2 regions of the Clostridium sp. TJA020 genome follow, and region 2 is predicted to be linked to the other one. Evidence: riboswitches for the same ligand, from Rfam matches in the RefSeq annotation. Region 2 holds a riboswitch; the other holds the start of a gene.
What was found. Region 2 has a riboswitch for cobalamin ahead of AC4FQ1_RS06870 (energy-coupling factor ABC transporter permease). Riboswitches for the same ligand answer to the same signal wherever they lie in the genome.
Positions count from the first base shown of each region.

Region 1 (9,610 bases), on a different contig from region 2:
AGGAGTACTTAGATGCAGAGGATATAGAAAATGAGAGTTTAACAACATTTTTTGATTTAGATCCTAAAGGAGTAGAATTTGTATTTAACTTAAATTTCTTAGGAACTTTACTTCCATCACAAGAGTTTAGTAAAGATATGATAAATAAAAAAGGTGCAACAATAATTAACATATCATCAATGAACGCATTTACACCTCTTACAAAAATACCTGCATATTCAGGTGCAAAGGCAGCAGTAAGTAATTTTACTCAATGGCTTGCAGTTCATATGTCAAAGGTTGGTGTTAGAGTAAATGCAATAGCACCAGGATTTTTTGTAACAGATCAAAATAGAAAATTATTATTTAATGAAGATGGAACACCAACTGCGAGAACAGAAAAAATACTTAATAGTACACCAATGAAAAGATTTGGTGAAGCTGATGAGTTAATAGGAACATTATTGTACTTAGTATCTGAAGAAGCATCAAGCTTTGTAAATGGAGTTGTTATTCCAGTTGATGGAGCATTTTCAGCTTACTCAGGGGTTTAGGAGGAATGTGAATGATTTTAGATGAATTAAAAGCTAATGGTATTGTAGCAGTAATTAGAGGAGAAAGCCATGAACAAGCAAAAGGATATATGGAAGCTTGTTTAAAAGGTGGAATCAAATCATTAGAGCTTACTTACACTATACCTAATGTAGTTGAACTTATAAGGGAGTATAGTTCAAATGAACAAGCTTTAATTGGAGTTGGTAGTGTTTTAAATGGAAAAATGGCTTCTGATGCAATTGAAGCAGGTGCAAAATATGTTGTAAGTCCAGGTTATAGCGAAGAAATAAATACAGTTTGTAAAGCAATGAATGTTTTATATTTACCAGGTTGTATGACTGTTGCAGAAATAATGAAAGCTATGGATGCTGGAAATAAAATGATTAAGTTATTCCCAGGAGATTTATTTGGTGCAAAATTTGTAAAGGCAATAAAAGCACCTATTCCAAATGTTGAAGTAATGCCAACTGGTGGAGTATCAGTAGATAATATTGAAGAATGGTTTGAGAATGGGGTTGCTTGTGTTGGAGTTGGTAGTTCATTAATTAAAGGATCTCTTAATGATATAGAAAACACAGCAAAAGAGTTTATTTCAAAATTTAAAAAAATTAAAGGGTAAGAGGTGATAAAATCGTGAAAATGACATTTAGGTGGTATGGCAAAGATGATCCTGTAAAAATTGAATACATAAAACAAATACCAGGAATGAAAGGTATAGTAACAGCGATTTATGATATTCCAGTCGGTGAAGTGTGGCCATTAGAGAGAATTTTAGAATTGAAAAATGAAGTTGAAAGTCATGGATTAGAGCTTTCAGTAATTGAGAGTGTACCTGTTCATGAAGATATAAAACTTGGATTACCTACAAGAGATAAGTATATAGATAATTATATACAAACTATTAGAAATTTAGCAGAGGCAGGTATAGATACAATATGCTATAATTTCATGCCAGTTTTTGATTGGACAAGATCTGATTTAAATTATGAATTAGAAGATGGTTCAACATGTTTAATATATGATGAAGAACAAGTAAAGAAAATGGATCCTGCTTTAGGTGAATTAGAATTACCTGGTTGGGATACATCTTATGGTGAAGGTGGACTTAAAGGATTATTAGATCAATATAAAAATATAGATGAAGAAGCTTTATGGGAAAATTTAAATTATTTTATCCAAAGAATAATGAAAGTAGCTGATGAAGTTAAAATGAAAATGGCTATACATCCAGATGATCCACCATGGGGAATATTTGGTCTTCCAAGAATAATAACAAATTTTGAAAATTTAAAGAGATTTATAGATTTATATGATAGTCCATATCATGGAGTAACTTTATGTACAGGATCATTAGGCTGTACAAAGGTAAATGATATTGTTGAAATGATAAATTATTTTGGTAAAGAAAGAAATAGAATACATTTTGCCCATCTTAGAAATGTTAAGATAACTGGAGATAGCAGCTTTAATGAAGTTTCTCATTTATCAGAATCAGGTTCTTTAGATTTTTATAAAATTGTGAAAGCATATTGTGATTATGATTTTGATGGACCATATAGACCAGATCATGGAAGAATGATTTGGGGAGAAACTGGAAGACCAGGATACGGACTATATGACAGAGCTTTAGGAGCAGTTTATATTAATGGGTTAATAGAAGCAATTAATAAAGGGGAAAAATAAAATTTAAGGGGAGTTTTTTAATATGAAGAAATTTATGAATAAAGACTTTTTACTAGAAAATGAAGTGTCAAAAGTTTTATATCATAATTATGCTTCAAAGGTGCCAGTGTTTGATTATCACTGTCACCTAGTCCCAATGGAAATAGCCACAGATCATGAGTTTAAAAATATTACTGAAATGTGGCTATACCATGACCACTATAAGTGGAGGGCTATGAGAAGCTATGGTATAGATGAAAAGTATATAACTGGTGATGCTAGTGATTATGAAAAATTTTATGAATTTGCTAAAATGATGCCATATTTAATTGGAAATCCAATTTATCATTGGTCTCATTTAGAACTTAAAAGATTCTTTGGTGTGGAAGAAATTTTAAGTGAAAAAACAGCAAAGGTTATATGGGATAAATGTAATAAGTCAATAAAAGATAATAAATTAACAGCAAGAAAGCTTATCGAAATGGCAAATGTAGAGTATATAGGTACTACAGATGATCCTATAGATGATTTAAGGTTTCACAAGCAAATTAAAGAAGATAGTAGTTTTAAATGTATTGTTGCACCAACATTTAGACCTGAAAAGGCTATGAAGATTAAAAATGAAGGATTTATAGAATATATAAAATTATTATCAGAAGTAAGTAATTTAGAAATAAAATGTTTTAATGATTTAGAAAAAGCACTTGAATTTAGATTAGATTATTTTTATGAAAATGGTTGTATGATTACAGATCATAGTTTGGAGAGAATAAACTTTTTGAAGTTTTCATATGAAGAGGTTAATGAGATATTTATAAAAGCATTAGATGGTAAAGAAATTTCTGAAAAAGAAGCATCAATATATTCTATAGCACTATTAATTTCTTTGGGAAAAATGTACTCAAAGAGAAATATGATAATGCAATTACATATAGGAGCTTTAAGAAACAATAATACTAAAATGTTCAATAAAGTGGGAGCAGATGCTGGATTTGATAGTATTGATGACGGAGAAATAGCATATTCACTTTCAAGAATATTGGATGAATTAGATAAAGAAGATAATCTACCAAAGACAATTTTGTATTGTTTAAATCCTAAGGACAATGAAGTTATAGGAACTATGATTGGAAATTTTCAAGGTCAAAATATTTGTGGAAAAATACAATTTGGATCAGGTTGGTGGTTTAATGACCAAAAGGATGGAATGGAAAGACAAATGACTGCATTATCACAACTTGGGCTTATTAGTCAATTTGTTGGTATGGTTACAGACTCAAGAAGCTTTTTGTCTTATACAAGACATGAATATTTTAGAAGGATATTATGCAATTACATTGGAGCATTAGTTGAAAGTGGACAATATCCTTATGATGAAGAAATATTAGGTGAAATAGTAGAAAATATTTGTTATAAAAATTCTGTTAAGTATTTTGGAAGGGGTTAACATATGAGCGTTTTAGATATTATTAGTGCAAAAGGAAACAAAACAAAAGAATTTAATAATGGGGATAAAATTGGATATGCTTTTGGAGATTTTGGGTGTGGAGCATTCTTTATGTTTGTTAGTAGTTACTTAATGCTATTTTATACAGATGTATTAGGAATAAGTGCAACGGCCGTAGGTACTTTGTTTATAGTTGCTAGAATATGGGATGCTATAAACGATCCTATAATGGGAATTATTGTTGATAAAAACAAACATACAGAACATGGAAAATTTAAACCTTATGTAGTTAAGTTTGGAATACCTATGAGTTTAGTTGGAGTTCTAGCATTTACAGCTATTCCAGGTCTTCCAGATAATATGAAAGTTTTATATGCTTATGTAACATATATTGCTTTCGGTATGTTATACACAGCTGTTAATATACCATATGGATCTTTAGCTTCAGCTATGACATCAGATCCAAATGAAAGAACAGCACTTTCAACATTTAGAAATATTGGTTCAATTGGAGCAAATTTATTAGTAATGTTAGTAGTTCCTAAAATAGTATTTACTGATGGTGTAGTAACAGCAGGAGGATTCTTTAAATGTGCAGTAATATTTGCAATAATATCTTCTATAAGCTATATGATAACGTTTAGATTAACAACAGAAAGAATAGTTTATAAAGCAGATGATAGTAAAAAGGTAAATGTAGGTAGTACAATAAAAATATTATTAAAAAATAGAGCTTTTGTTGGAGTAACTTTATCATCCTTTGCTATAGTTGCAGCTATGCTTACTGGATCTTCCTTAAATGCATACTTATTTAAAGAATATTTTCATAATGCAGGGCTTATTTCTTTAGCAGGTATAGCAACTATAATCCCTATGTTCCTTATAATACCTTTTGTTGGTAAAATAGTAAGAGTATTTGGTAAAAAAGAAGCAACAATTGGTGGACTAATTTTATCAATGGCAATCTATTTAATATTATTCATTATGCCAATAACTAATCCTTATTTATATATTGGATTAACTATGATAGCTGGATTAGGTTCAGGACTTGTAAGTGCAGTAACATGGGCATTAGTTGCAGATGTTATTGACTATCAAGAATATTTAAGTGGAGAAAGAAATGAGGGAATAGTATATTCTTCTTACTCATTATGTAGAAAATTAGCTCAAGCAATATCTGGTGGTGTTGGAGGATTTGCTTTAGGATTTTTAGGATATGAATCAGGTGTTGCTGTTCAAGCTGAATCAGTAGGTGTTGGAATAAAAAATATAATTTGTGGGGCAAATTTTATTGGACTAGCAATTGCAGCATTAATATTAGCGTTCGTATATAATCTTTCTAAAAATAAAATTTCAGAAGTAAATAAAGAGTTAAGTAAAAAGAGAATGGAAGCATGTGCAGAATAAAAATAATTTATATATAGATTTAAATAAAAATATTTAATTTTAAAAGTAATACTATTTAGTTAAGTATAGATTAGTAATACTATTTAGTTAAGTAGAGATTAGATTTTAACTAAAAGGACTTTTTCATAGAAGAAAAAGTCCTTTTGATATATATATTTACTTTTTGGCAAAAATTGCTTTAAATAATAAATAAATTTTAATTAATTTAAATAAAAAAGTTTTGTGAAAAAACATTTATATGTAATTGACACTAAGATAATATTTTACTAAAATTAAATCACAGTTATGAAAACATTTTCTATAATTTAAAAATATATTTAAATTAAAATTATTTAAGGAGGGTATGTTAGCTTTTGATAATTATATAAATTTTTAGAATTAAATTTAAAAGAGGACTATTCATTACGAAAAATTAATAAATATGTATGGGATGTAATATAAATTTTATTTTGTGAGGGTGAAAAGGTGAAATTAGATAAAAAGGTAATTGCAAAGTTTGATTCAAATGAAATTAAAAGTTATACTATAACGAATTCTAAAGGTTTTTCTGTAACAGCTCTTAATTATGGAGCTATAATAACAGATATTATGGTGAAAGATAAAAATGGCAAATTAGAAAATGTAGTTCTGAAATACAAAGATATTAATGACTATAAAGATAATCCATCTTATTTTGGTGCTCTAATTGGAAGAACTTCTGGAAGAGTTTGTGAAGGAAAAGTACTATTTAATAATAAGGTTTTAGAGTTTAATAAAAATTATGGAATTCATCAAGGTCATGGAGGGGACAAGGGCTTTGATAAAAAAGTAATGGATGTAAAAACAAATATTGGCCCAAAAGAAAGTTATATAGAATTTTCTTTTAAAAGTAAAAACAAAGAAGAAGGATATCCTGGTAATTTAGATGTTATTGTAAGATATACAGTAACAGAAGATTGTTCATTAAAGATTGATTATAGAGGGATTTCAGATGAAGATACTCTTTTAAACTTAACTAATCATAGTTATTTTAATTTATCTGGATATGAAAAAGAAACTGTACTAAATCATTGTTTATATGTAGATAGTGATTATTTAATAGAATTGGATAATACACAAGTTCCAACTGGAAATTTAATAGATTTAACTTATTCTCCATTTGATTTTATAATACCAAAAACTATAGGGAGAGATATAGAAAAAAATAACTATCAATTAAAAATTGGTTCAGGATATGATCATCCTTGGCTACTTCACGAAGGAGATAATGTTAAAGTAAGGCTTTGGGATGAGACTTCAGGAAGATGCATGGATGTTTATACAAATCAAAAGGCAGTAGTTTTATATTCTTTAAACTTTCCAGATGATAGAGTTATTGAAAATGGAAAGTGTGCAAATATTAGAAGTGGGATAGCTATAGAAACGCAAAGTCCTCCAATTGGAAGAAATAATTCCTTTATAGAAGACTCTATACTTCTTAAAGATAATGAATATAAAAAGCAAACTATATATAAATTTTATATAAAAGAATAATTTAAAATTAAGTAGTAAAGAAAGTTGAATATTATTAAAAATTAATATATAATTAATGAACGAGAAAAGTAAATAAATATTTTATAGGTGAATATAAATAAAGTTATATTTTAAAAGGGAAAATGGTGTGAGACCATTACAGCCCCCGCTACTGTGAATAGGAGACAAGTTTAATATAACCACTGAATTTTTTCGGGAAGGATTAAACAAGAATGACCCTTAAGTCAGGAAACCTGCCTATAAATAAGTATCTATTCTTCGGAGGGAAGGAATATAGGTTATATTTAGTAATATTTAAGATGATATTTAATTTTTTACTTATATGTTGCAATTTATTAGCACTTTTATCCTTTGAGGTAAAGGTGCTTTTGTTTTTAAAAATAAGTTTAGAGGTGAAAAATGAAAAAGGCAATTTTAGTAGTTAGTTTTGGTACAAGTTATTTAGATGCATTAGAAAACTCAATTGAAAAAATAGAAAAAGAAATAAAAGAAAATTTTAATGAATACGATATATTTAGAGCTTTTACTTCTCATATGATAATTAATAAATTAAAAAGAGTACATAATATACAAGTTGATAAACCAGAGTTTATACTTGAGAAATTAAAAGAATTAGGTTATGAGGAAGTAATAGTACAACCACTTCATATTATACCTGGAGAAGAATATGATTATGTAAAAGGAAATGTATTAAAATTTAAAGATGATTTTAGAGTTTTAAAATTTGGAAGACCAATATTCTTTTATCAAGGAGAAGAAGAAGCACCAAATGACTATTCTATATTTATAGATAGTATAAAGCATGTATTAGATTCAAAAGAAGATGAAGCAGTAGTTTTATTTGGTCATGGAAGTATGCATTATTCAAATGCTGTATATGGGGCACTTCAATCAATGCTTTATGATGAAGGATATGAAAGAACTTTTGTTGGTACAGTAGAAGGTTACCCAACAATAGATACAGTTATAAGTAGATTAGAAAGAAACAATATAAGAAAAGTAAAGCTTGCACCTCTTATGGTAGTTGCAGGAGATCATGTTAAAAATGATATGGCATCAGATGAAGAAGATTCATGGAAAACTATATTAGAAAGTAAAGGTATAGAAGTAGATATACATATGAAAGGTTTGGGAGAAGAAAAAAGCTTTAGAGACATATACATAGAACATATTAATGATGCAATAGAAGATAAGTTTAAAGGTATCGGAGAAACTAAGAAACTTAAAGGATAGGAGATTAAAGTATGAAATCTTTAATTATTTCTTCAAATAAAAGTGGTGGTGGCAAAACAACTTTTACATTAGGACTTATGAATTTGCTAATGAAAAAGGGATTTGATGTACAAGGATATAAAGTTGGTCCTGATTATATTGATGGAGCTTTTCATAAATTTATTACAGGAAAACCATCTAGAAATTTAGATTTATTTTTGATTGGAGAAGATGGTGTTAAATATACTTACTCAAAAGGCTCTGGAGATTTAGGAATAATAGAAGGTGTTATGGGTCTTTATGATGGAAAAGGAATAGACATATTTGCTTCAACTTATCATGTATCAAAGGTTCTTGAAGATATGCCAATACTTTTGGTTATTACCCCAGGAGCACAAAGTGTAACTCTTTGTGCAGAGATTAATGGAATAATTAATTTTAAAGGGGCTAATGTAGTAGGAGTTATATTAAATTCAATAAGTAAAAGTTATTATATGCTTTTAAAAGCTGCTATAGAGAAAAATTGTAATATTAAGGTGTTTGGATACATAGAAAAGGATGAGAATTTATCCTTAGAAAGTAGACATCTTGGCTTAGTTCAAAGTATTGAAGTAAGTAACTTAAAAGAAAAAATAGATTATTGTAGTAGTATTATAGAAAAAAATATTGATATAGATGCATTATTAAATGAATTTAAGAGTATTGAAAGTGAAAATAAAAATTTAAATATAGAATATAAAAACATAAATATAGGTATTGCTTTAGATGAAGCATTTAGCTTTTATTATGAAGAAAATATAGAAATATTAAAAAAAATAGGTAACTTAATATATTTTAGTCCATTACATGATAAAGAAATACCAAAAAATTTAGATTTCTTGTATTTAGGTGGAGGATATCCTGAAGTATTTAAAGAAAAACTTTCTAAAAATAAGTCTATGAGAGATAGTATTAAAAAATCTTTAGAAAGTGGATTGAGGTGTTTTGCTGAATGTGGTGGACTTATGTATTTAACAAAAAATATTGATGGGTATGATATGGTAGGTTTTTTTGATGGTAATAGTGAAATGACTGGGAAATTACAAAGATTTGGATATGCAAATCTTATACTAAAGGATAATAAAAATTTAACTATAAATTGTCATGAGTTCCATAAATCTAAAGTTAACTTAAATGAAGAAAAAGTTTATAAAATTACTAAAGAGAATTTTTTAGGTAAAAAAGTTGAGTGGACATGTGGGTATGAAAAAAATAATACTATAGCAGGATATCCTCATGTTAATTTTTTAGGAAATATAGAATTTTTAAAAGAAATTATAGGATATAAAAATTACTAAAGATATTGTTTTGGAAAGAAGGTAAATTTAATGAGTTATATAAAAAATCCTATGGGAATCGAAAAAAGAAGTTTTGAAATAATTGGAGAAGAACTTGGAGACCATAACTTTTCTGATGAGGAACTTCTTATAGTTAAAAGAGTTATTCATACAACGGCTGATTTTGAGTACAAAAATTTATTAGATATAAGTGAAGGTGCAATAGAAGCTGGTAAAGAAGCTTTTAAAAAAGGAGCAAAACTTTACACAGATACTAATATGATTGTATCTGGAATAAATAAAAGAGCATTAAATAGTTTAAATTCTGAAGCTAAATGTTATGTTAACTTAGAGGAAGTTCACAAAGAAGCAAAAGAAAAAGGAATAACTAGATCTATGGCTGGAGTTGAGAGAGCATCAATAGAAAATGTTGATATATTTGTATTTGGTAATGCACCTACAGCACTTTTTAAATTAAGAGAACTTATAGAAGAAGGAAAAGCTAATCCTAAACTTATAA
Region 1 is NZ_JBZEFC010000001.1:474,945-484,554, reverse strand. Features, by position in the region: gene AC4FQ1_RS02650 (SDR family oxidoreductase) at 1-533, shown strand, start outside; gene eda (bifunctional 4-hydroxy-2-oxoglutarate aldolase/2-dehydro-3-deoxy-phosphogluconate aldolase) at 545-1,153, shown strand; gene uxuA (mannonate dehydratase) at 1,168-2,217, shown strand; gene uxaC (glucuronate isomerase) at 2,240-3,643, shown strand; gene AC4FQ1_RS02630 (MFS transporter) at 3,647-5,050, shown strand; gene AC4FQ1_RS02625 (aldose epimerase family protein) at 5,516-6,562, shown strand; cobalamin riboswitch at 6,631-6,817, shown strand; gene AC4FQ1_RS02620 (sirohydrochlorin cobaltochelatase) at 6,962-7,795, shown strand; gene AC4FQ1_RS02615 (cobyrinic acid a,c-diamide synthase CobB) at 7,807-9,111, shown strand; gene AC4FQ1_RS02610 (precorrin-8X methylmutase) at 9,142-9,610, shown strand, end outside.
Region 1: linked by a shared signal. The riboswitch ahead of AC4FQ1_RS02620 (sirohydrochlorin cobaltochelatase) and the one ahead of AC4FQ1_RS06870 (energy-coupling factor ABC transporter permease) in region 2 are both predicted to bind cobalamin.

Region 2 (9,610 bases):
ACTATTGAAGGCTTAACAGGAAACTCAGGTTCTCCTGGATTAACTACAGGTCCATCTGGATAAAACAATGATCCGTCAGAATTAAATGATTTATCTTGAATCATAAGAGGAATTTCATATTTGCCACTAGGAAGATTTAATCTTTCTTCTAAGACATCCCTAATGATATAAAAACCTGCAAGACCAGCATAAACATTTAACCTTGTTATACCCATAGTATGATCATGATACCATAATGTAGTTCCTGGTTGATGATTAGTATATTCATAAACTTCTCTTTTAAAACTTTTTCCTACCATTGAATAATCTCTAGTAAACCAAGCTTCTGGATAACCATCACTCTCTGAATCAACATTAGCCCCATGTACATGAACTACAGTTCTTACATCTGGAGTATCTGAAGTACTGTGAAGAGTATGATCTATTGGTAATAGATGTTTATCTGGAAGCATATTAGTCCATCTTACTAAAATATGAGAGTCCTTCATAACTTCAATAGTTGGACCTGGATATTCACCATTATATCCCCATATTGTAGTTAATGGAAAATATAAATGAAAACGGTGTTTAGATTCTTCCATTGTAATATTATAATAAGCTTCTTCTGATTTATCATCATAACAATTTACACGCTCAGCAACAGAAGGTATAGGAAGAGGATCAATAAATTTAGGAATAGTATTAGGATCAGCTGGGTTTACCATTAGAACAGAGTTTTTTTCTTTGTTATCTTCCATCGTATATTCACATCCTTTTATACATAATATCTTTTGTTTAAAATTATATTAGTATAATATTATATGAATCCTATGCTTATTTGTTCTAAATATATTACTTTAATAATAAATATATTTACTTTAAATAGAATTATATTTTAATGTGCTTTATATTAATAACTATTCTATATAGAGAATACTAAATTAACAAAATTTAGATAAAAAAGCTATTCAATAGTTAATATATACTTCCCTAAACAACTAACTTAAATTTAATATTATAAAAAACAGTAGCTAAATTAATTTAGCTACTGTTTTTTACTATTATTTTAAATTATCTCTCCAAGCCTTAAATGCTTTTCTAGCTTTTCCAATTGTGCTTTCTATATTAATAAATTCAAATCCATCTTTTTCTTTTAAAATTTCCATAAGATGTGCAACACGCGGAAGTCTAAGATGTATTTTTCTTATCTTCTCCTTCTCTCTAAATACTTCATCTGGAGTTCCTTCTAAAATTACTTTTCCTTTATCCATAACAAATACTTTATCACAATAAAGAGGTACTATGTCTATATCATGTGTAGATATTATTATAGTTAGATTTAATTTCTTTTTCATCTCCATCAAAAGGCTCATTATATCACTAACCCCCATTGGATCTAATCCAGCTGTTGGCTCATCTAATATTAAAACCTTAGGCTCCATTACAAGTATTCCTGCTATAGAAACACGCTTTTTTTGACCGAAACTTAATGCATGAGTTGGCTTATCCTTTAAATGCTCAATCTTTGTTTCCTTGATTGCAAAATCTACTCTTTTTCTTATTTCTTCTTCTTTTAGCTTCATGTTCATAGGTCCAAATGATATATCTTGATATACACTTGCTGAAAATAATTGACTATCTGGGTCTTGAAAAACTATTCCTACATCTTGTCTTAATTTTTTTAATCCCTTTCTTGAATAGTCAAATTCTTTTCCGTTAAAATATATTTTACCTGAAGAAGGTTTATTTATTCCGTTTAAATGGTGAAATAATGTTGATTTTCCTGCTCCATTTCCACCTAATATTGCAGTTACTTCACCTCTTTTTATATCCATATTTATTCCGTTTAATGCACAAGTTCCATCTGAATATTTGTAGTGAAGTTCTTCTATTTTTAATATATTTTCACTCATTTAGTTTCTTCCCTTCTTCTCTGTATTTACATTAATACTTTAATAGTTAATAATAATAAATTTAATAAAATTGTTATTATGTAAATTGTTTTATCATTTGTATACTCATCTAAAATAACATTTAACTCACCATCATAACCTCTTGATTCTAATGATGTATACATATCATTAGCCTTTTTAAAAGACCTTATAAATAAACTTGATATAAGCGCTCCAAGAGACTTATATGATGACTTTATACTATTATATCCAAGTCTAGAGTTTTGAGCTATAAACATTGTATTTACAGTTTCTAAAAGTATAAATATAAATCTATAAATAAGACTCATCATTTCAATCATTATTTTTGGAACTTTTAATTTTGAAAGTACTGCTAATATGTCCACCATTGGAGTACTAAGAGATAAAAAGTATAAACAACATACTGATGCTAATACTTTAAAAAATAAAACTACTGCTTTATAAATCCCAAGTTTTGATACCCCAATAAAGCCTCCGAAGATATGAGTTGATATTATAAATTTATCCGGATTAACAGAGTAATTTATTGTTATAGTTAAGATTCCAATAATTAAAAATGCAAGAGGAATAGTCAATAATTTTAAAAATACCTTTAAAGGTGTTTTGCCAACAAAAACTGTAGCTATTCCCATAACACCAATTACTATAATTGAATCAAGTATGTTATTAGATAAAAGACACATAATTAAAGTAACAACTGAAAATACAAATTTCCCGACAGGATTTATATTTTTAAGTTTTGATGAATATGCGTATTTATCTATATTTAACATTTATTATTTGCACCCTCTTTTGTCTTACGACCTTTAAAATATCCTAATCCAAAACCTATAACACCAGCTCCAATTGCTGCTTGAAGTGCGAATAAAAGGCTTTCAACCTCTCCACTTGCTGGTTCAAACACTGGAGAAAACCATGGCTCATAACTTTTATCTATTTGTGTTATAGCTTCTTCTGCTGCATCATCTGAACCACCAAATTCTCCGTCTTTAGCTATAAAAAATGGTATTACTGCTAAAGCTATAACAATTAATATAAGTATTATATTTGTTTTTAATTTACTTTTTGGATTATTTTTCATTAGATTCCCTCCTTTGATAATATGTTAAGGCTTATTAAATCTTCTCTGTCATATGCTGCAATTGCATTAAATATTACAACTGTTAATATACCTTCACTTATTGCTAAAGGAATTTGTGTTACTGCAAATATTCCCATAAACTTAGTTACTGAAGCCATTATTCCACCAACATCTGATGGGAAAGCTAGTCCTAATTGTATTGATGTTGTTATGTATGTTGCTAAATCACCAATAGCTGCTGCTAAAAATATTGCAAGCCATCTTGGTCCATTTAATTTTTTAACTAATTTATAAATTCCATATGATACAAATGGTCCAACTACTGCCATTGAAAATGTATTAGCTCCAAGAGTTGTAAGTCCACCGTGTGCTAAAAGTATAGCTTGAAATAATAATACGATAAGTCCTAAAACCGCCATTGCTGTTGGTCCAAAAAGTATAGCACCAAGACCTACTCCTGTTGGGTGTGAACAACTACCTGTAACTGATGGAAGTTTAAGTGCTGAAAGCACAAAAGCAAAAGCCCCAGCCATTGCAAGTAATAATTTTAAACGTGGATTCTCTTTTATTGTATTTTTTATAGAAAATATTCCAAAAACAACAAATGGAATTGTAAAAGCTCCCCATGCTATACACCATTTTGGTTCAAGAAATCCTTCCATGATATGCATAGCTGATGCTTTTATTGGTATGCATAACATCATTAATAAAACTCCTATAAAAAGTTGCATTCTTTTTGACATAAATATCTACTCCTCATAATAAAATATATTTTCACAAAACTCCACTACTTAGTTATAAAATTAACTATTTTAGACATAAAAAAACCTCTTAAATTTACATTAAGAGGTAATAAATTACTAAAATAAATTAATCTATAAGTAACACCTCCTCTATATCCGCGTAGAGTTATATGTTGTTAAAGTAGGCAGGTCTTCTGGCTTAAGGATCAACATTTTTATAAAACCTTCCCAGGAAATTTATCTCCAAGTGGTATAAACTTTATAAAAACTACTCTATTACAGCGGCGGGACCGCGTGGGATTTAAACCCAACTTCCCTTTTAATCTAAAACATATATTTTAGAACCTTACTTTATTTTATGCATTTGTATTTTATTATACATTATTAATATACATTAAACAATACTTTTAAAATTTTTACAATTTATTCTTATAAAATTTTACTTTTTTATTTCATATAATTCTAATGGAAGCTTGTCTGGATCTTCAAAAAATGTATACTTTTGTCCAGTAAATTCATCAATTCTAATAGGTTCTACATTTATCCCTTTTTCTTTAAGTTCTTGTACAGTTTCTTCTATATTTAAAACTTCAAAAGCTAAATGTCTAAGTCCACAAGCTTCAGGATAACTTAATCTTTCTGGTGGATTTTTAAAAGAAAATAATTCTATTTGATTATCTCCAATCTTTAAATCAAGCTTATAAGAATCTCTTTCCCTTCTATAAACTTCTCTTATTATTTCAAATCCCAATATATTAGTATAAAAATCCTTAGACCTTTCATAATCTGAACATATTATTGCTACATGATGTATTTTTGTAAAATTCATAACACTCCCCCTAATTTTAATCTTCTTCTATTCCCATTGCCTTTAATCTATTATCCAATAGTGAATCATATATTGGCTTACACTTAAATACTTCTGCAATTAAATAAGATATTCCACAAACTAAAGTTACAGCACCTAATCCTAGTTTTGGCCCACTCATTTCACAAACTAATATAAGTCCTGTAATTGGAGCTCTTACAATTGATGAAAACATTCCAGCCATTCCAAGTAATATAAAGTTTGTTACATAAATATTATTATCTCCTATAATTGTCGCTATGCTTCCACTAAATGCTACTCCAACTAATGCTCCTAAGCTTAATAAAGGAAATAATATTCCCCCTGGAGTATCTGATGCAAAGCTCACTATTGAAAGAATAAACTTACTTATAAGTAATACAATAGCAAATTCTATTGCAACACCATTTATTAAAATATTATTTATAAGTAAATCTCCTCCACCTAAAACTTGTGGAAGTGTAATTCCAAAGAACAATGCAAACATAAATGGGATTATCATTCTATATCTTAACTTAACTTTCATTCCTTTATATAGCTTTATTGTTTTAAGTAATGTTTTATTATATATTACTCCACAAATTCCTACTATAATACCAAGAATAATTACAAATATATAATACTTAGCCGGTAAAGATTTTACAAGATTAACTTCTAATATAGGTTTACTACCAAAAAATATCCAAGTTACTAAATCAGCTGTTACACATGCTCCTATTGAACATAAAAAAAGCATTTTTGAAAAACTCTTATACATTTCTTCAAGAACAAAAAATACTCCTGCAAGAGGTGCATTAAAAGCTGCTGCAAGTCCAGCTCCTGCTGCTGATGCAATTAAAAGCTTTTTATCACTAATACCTTTTTTTGTTGCATTACTATAAACATGTGCTGCCTCTGCTCCTAGCTGAATAGACGGTCCTTCAATTCCAAGTGATAATCCTGCTCCTATTGCAATTGAACCTCCAATAAACTTTTGAATTAAAATTTCAAATGGATTTTTAATATCAAATTTATCTTTAAGCATACCTTCTATTTGAGGTATACCACTACCACTTATCATAGAGTTTTTTTCAACCATAATTCCAACTATATAAGCAAAAATTACTAAAACAATTATACCCAAAATAATCCACAAATGATTTTCTTTCATAAAATTATATGCTTTATATTCATAAGGAGCTATAAACTTTAAAACTAATCTATATAAAGAAACTATTAAACCTGCAATAGCACCAACTACAATACTTTCTAATACAGTTTTAACTTTTAAATTATTTTTACTTTTTATGTTCTTTTTATCTTCATTTTGCATAATTTACAGTTTTCCTTTCCTATATTATATAATAAAATACTAATACTTATTGAAATAGATTTTTATCACTATTTAAAAGCAATATTAAATTTATACAAGTAATTAAAAACCAATTATATCCTAATTTAATTATATAGCTTAAATGTGATTGTACTCAAAGAATAGACTATTAATATTCCATTAACAAAAATAATAGAGCCTTATCAAAATTTTGATAAGACTCTATTACTTTAAGAAGTATAATTTTATTATGCTTTATTTTTAGGTGTACTTAAATAAATGTGTACAAAAATACTTAAAATCTCAAATCATTTAACTCTTTGAACACAAGCTTTGCGTTTTTTTCACCATTACAAACAATAATTACACTATAATTGTTTGCAACTGTTCCAAGAATTCTTTTATCATTTAATCTGTCAATAAATTCACCAACAACATCCGCCATGCCCTTCATAGTTCTTATTGCTATAAAATATTCTTGTACACATATACTTTCAACTGAATTTTTAAATATATTATTACATCTTTTACCTACATTTTCTTCAGTTAACAGTACATACTTATACTCTTTATTTTTCATTAGTTTTCTAATTATATGCATTTCTCTTAAATCACGTGATAATGTTGCTTGAGTCGCATTTATGCCTAAATGTTTTAATTTCAAAACAAGTTGTTCTTGTTTTCCTATATCTTCATTTTTTATTATGTTTAAAATAGCTTCTCTTCTTCTCTTCTTTAAATCATTTCCCATAATAATCGACCTCTTTTTATAAAAAATTATCAACAAATTAAACTTAACAATATTCAAAATGATAATAATTAGCTTAGAGAGAAGGCTTAAGCCCTCTCCCTAAAATATTTTATTTTACAATCTTTGTTCCAGATGTTCCTTCTAAAGATTCTTTTGCTCTAGAAAGTGATGCTATTATAGCTTGTTTATTATCAGTTGATAAAACAAACTTCTTACAAGCTTCAACCTTTGGAAGCATACTTCCTGGTGCAAATTGGCCTTCTTCTATATATTTATTTAGTTCGTCTATACCAATTTCTTTTAATTCTTTTTGATTTGGTTTATTATAGTTTACGCATACTCTATCAACTGCTGTAAGTATTAATAAAAGATCAGCATCTAATATTTCTGCAAGTTTTTCTGCTGCGAAGTCTTTATCAATAACTGCTGGAACCCCAACTAAGTTATCTCCTTCTTTAATTACTGGTATTCCACCACCACCGCAAGCAATTACAACAAATCCATTATCAACCATTGCTTTTATAGCGTCTTTTTCTACAATATCAACAGGTTTTGGTGATGCTACAACTCTTCTGTAACCTCTACCTGCATCTTCTTTCATTACATATCCTTTATCTTTTTCAAGTTGTTTAGCTTCTTCTTCTGAATAAAATGATCCTATTGGCTTTGTTGGATTTTCAAAAGCCTTATCATTTTTATCTACTACAACTTGAGTAACAATTGTTTCAGCAGATTTGTTTATTTTTCTCTTATGAAGTTCTTCTGAAATTGCATTTTGTAAGTGATATCCTATATATCCTTGTGAAAAAGCACCTACAACATCAAATGGGAAAAGTGTATTATTTTTATTTGCTTGATAAGCTTCTTCTACACTTGCTAAAATTTGACCAACTTGAGGTCCATTTCCATGAACAACTGATACTCTATGTCCAGCTTCAATTAAATCAACTACTGATTTTGCAGTTTCTTTACAAGTCTTTAATTGACCTTCTGCACTTTTATCTTTAGGATCTGCTTGTAATGCATTTCCTCCTAACGCTAAAACTATTTTCATCTTTTGTTCCTCCTTATAAATAATTACTTGAATAATTATTAAATGCAATTTTATCTTTTGTTCATCTGATTAATTTTAAATCTTTATCTTTTGTTTATTTAAATTTATCTTTTGTTTATATATCAATAATTTTATCTTTAGTAAAAGTGTATTTTAAAAGGTATTACTAAAATAATACTTATTAGCTTAATTAAATTGTTACTTTTCCTGTTACTAGCATTATAACTGCTATTACAGCTACAACTAAAATAATTACAGCAATTAATGATTCTTTACCAACAAATACTTTTCCATCTTTGTTGTTTTCTTTCTTTGCAACATAGTAGAAAATTATACCTACTGCATAAAGAATGAAGCATAATAATAAATATTTTAAACCTGCTGCATAGCATAACCATATAGCATAAATTGTTGCTATAACTGTACAAACTTTATCTCTTGTTTTACCTTGTGGATTTGTATCATAAGTTTCACCAGTTATAACAAGTTTAAGTCCATACATTGCACTTAAAAGATATGGAACAAGAATTGCAGTACTTGCAACAGAATATAATGCTTGATAAGTACTACTTGCAACTAATGTTAATATTAAAAATAATTCAACTAATATATTTGTTATAATTAATGATGCTGCTGGAGCTCCATGTTTATTTGTTTTTGCAAATATTTTTGGAAGTGCACCATCTTTTGCAGCAACAAATGGAATTTCAGCTGCTAAAAGTGACCATCCAAGTAATGATCCAAATAATGATATTATTAGTCCTAAATTAATAAGTACAGCTCCCCATTTACCAACTGCAAATTCTAAAACATATGCCATTGATGGGTTATCTAAACCTGCTAAATGTACTCTATTCATAACTCCTAAAGACATTAAGGAAATTAAAAGATATATACATAAAGTTCCTATTAATCCAATTACTGTTGCTTTACCAACATCACTTTGTTTTTTAGCTCTACCAGATACAACTACTGCACCTTCAATTCCTATGAAGCACCATAATGTTACTAGCATAGTGTTCTTTGCTTGATCTAAAATACTACCTAGATCTGTTGAACCCCAGAACTCAAAAGTAAAGTTATCTAAGTTAAATGCAAAAATTGCTACTACTATAAATACACATATAGGAACTAATTTTGCTATTGTTGTTATTAAGTTAACAAAGGCTGCACCACTTACTCCTTTTAATATTAAGAAAGTAAATGCCCAAACAAGAATTGAAGCCCCGATTATTGATGCTAAGTTATTACCTTCACCAAATATAGGTGCAAAGTAACCTATGGCTCCAAATAAAAGAACTGAGTAGGATACGTTTCCAATCCAAGCACTAAGCCAATATCCCCAGGCTGAGTTAAATCCTATGTACTCTCCAAAACCAGCTTTAGCATAACTATATACACCACCACTAAGTTCAGGTTTTCTATTTGCTAATGTTTGATAAACAAAAGCAAGCGCTATCATACCAATACCAGTTATAATCCAACCTATAATAATTGCACCTGTACCTGCTCCTCTTGCCATATCTGATGGTAGGTTAAACGCTCCTCCACCTATCATAGAACCAACAATTAATGCTGCAAGTGAAGCGAATCCAAGATTTCTTTGTTCACCAGTAGAATTTTGCTCTGACATATATATCACCCCTATTTAATTTTTATAAGAAAAGTTTAGTCGGCTATTTTAATTAAAATAGCCGACTAATGACAAATTATTTTCCTGCTGTAGCTACCATTACGGCTTTTATAGTATGCATTCTATTTTCAGCTTCATCAAAGACTACTGAATTTTTGCTTCTAAATACTTCGTCTTCAACTTCTCTAATATCAAGACCTAATCTATCCATCATGTCTTTGCAAACTTCTGTATCTTCATCATGGAATGATGGTAAGCAATGCATAAATAATGTAT
Region 2 is NZ_JBZEFC010000003.1:176,093-185,702, forward strand. Features, by position in the region: gene AC4FQ1_RS06850 (multicopper oxidase family protein) at 1-737, opposite strand, end outside; gene AC4FQ1_RS06855 (ATP-binding cassette domain-containing protein) at 1,041-1,892, opposite strand; gene cbiQ (cobalt ECF transporter T component CbiQ) at 1,919-2,686, opposite strand; gene AC4FQ1_RS06865 (energy-coupling factor ABC transporter substrate-binding protein) at 2,680-2,994, opposite strand; gene AC4FQ1_RS06870 (energy-coupling factor ABC transporter permease) at 2,994-3,737, opposite strand; cobalamin riboswitch at 3,906-4,101, opposite strand; gene gloA2 (SMU1112c/YaeR family gloxylase I-like metalloprotein) at 4,177-4,566, opposite strand; gene AC4FQ1_RS06880 (ClC family H(+)/Cl(-) exchange transporter) at 4,583-5,896, opposite strand; gene AC4FQ1_RS06885 (arginine repressor) at 6,192-6,647, opposite strand; gene arcC (carbamate kinase) at 6,757-7,701, opposite strand; gene arcD (arginine-ornithine antiporter) at 7,892-9,334, opposite strand; gene argF (ornithine carbamoyltransferase) at 9,411-9,610, opposite strand, start outside.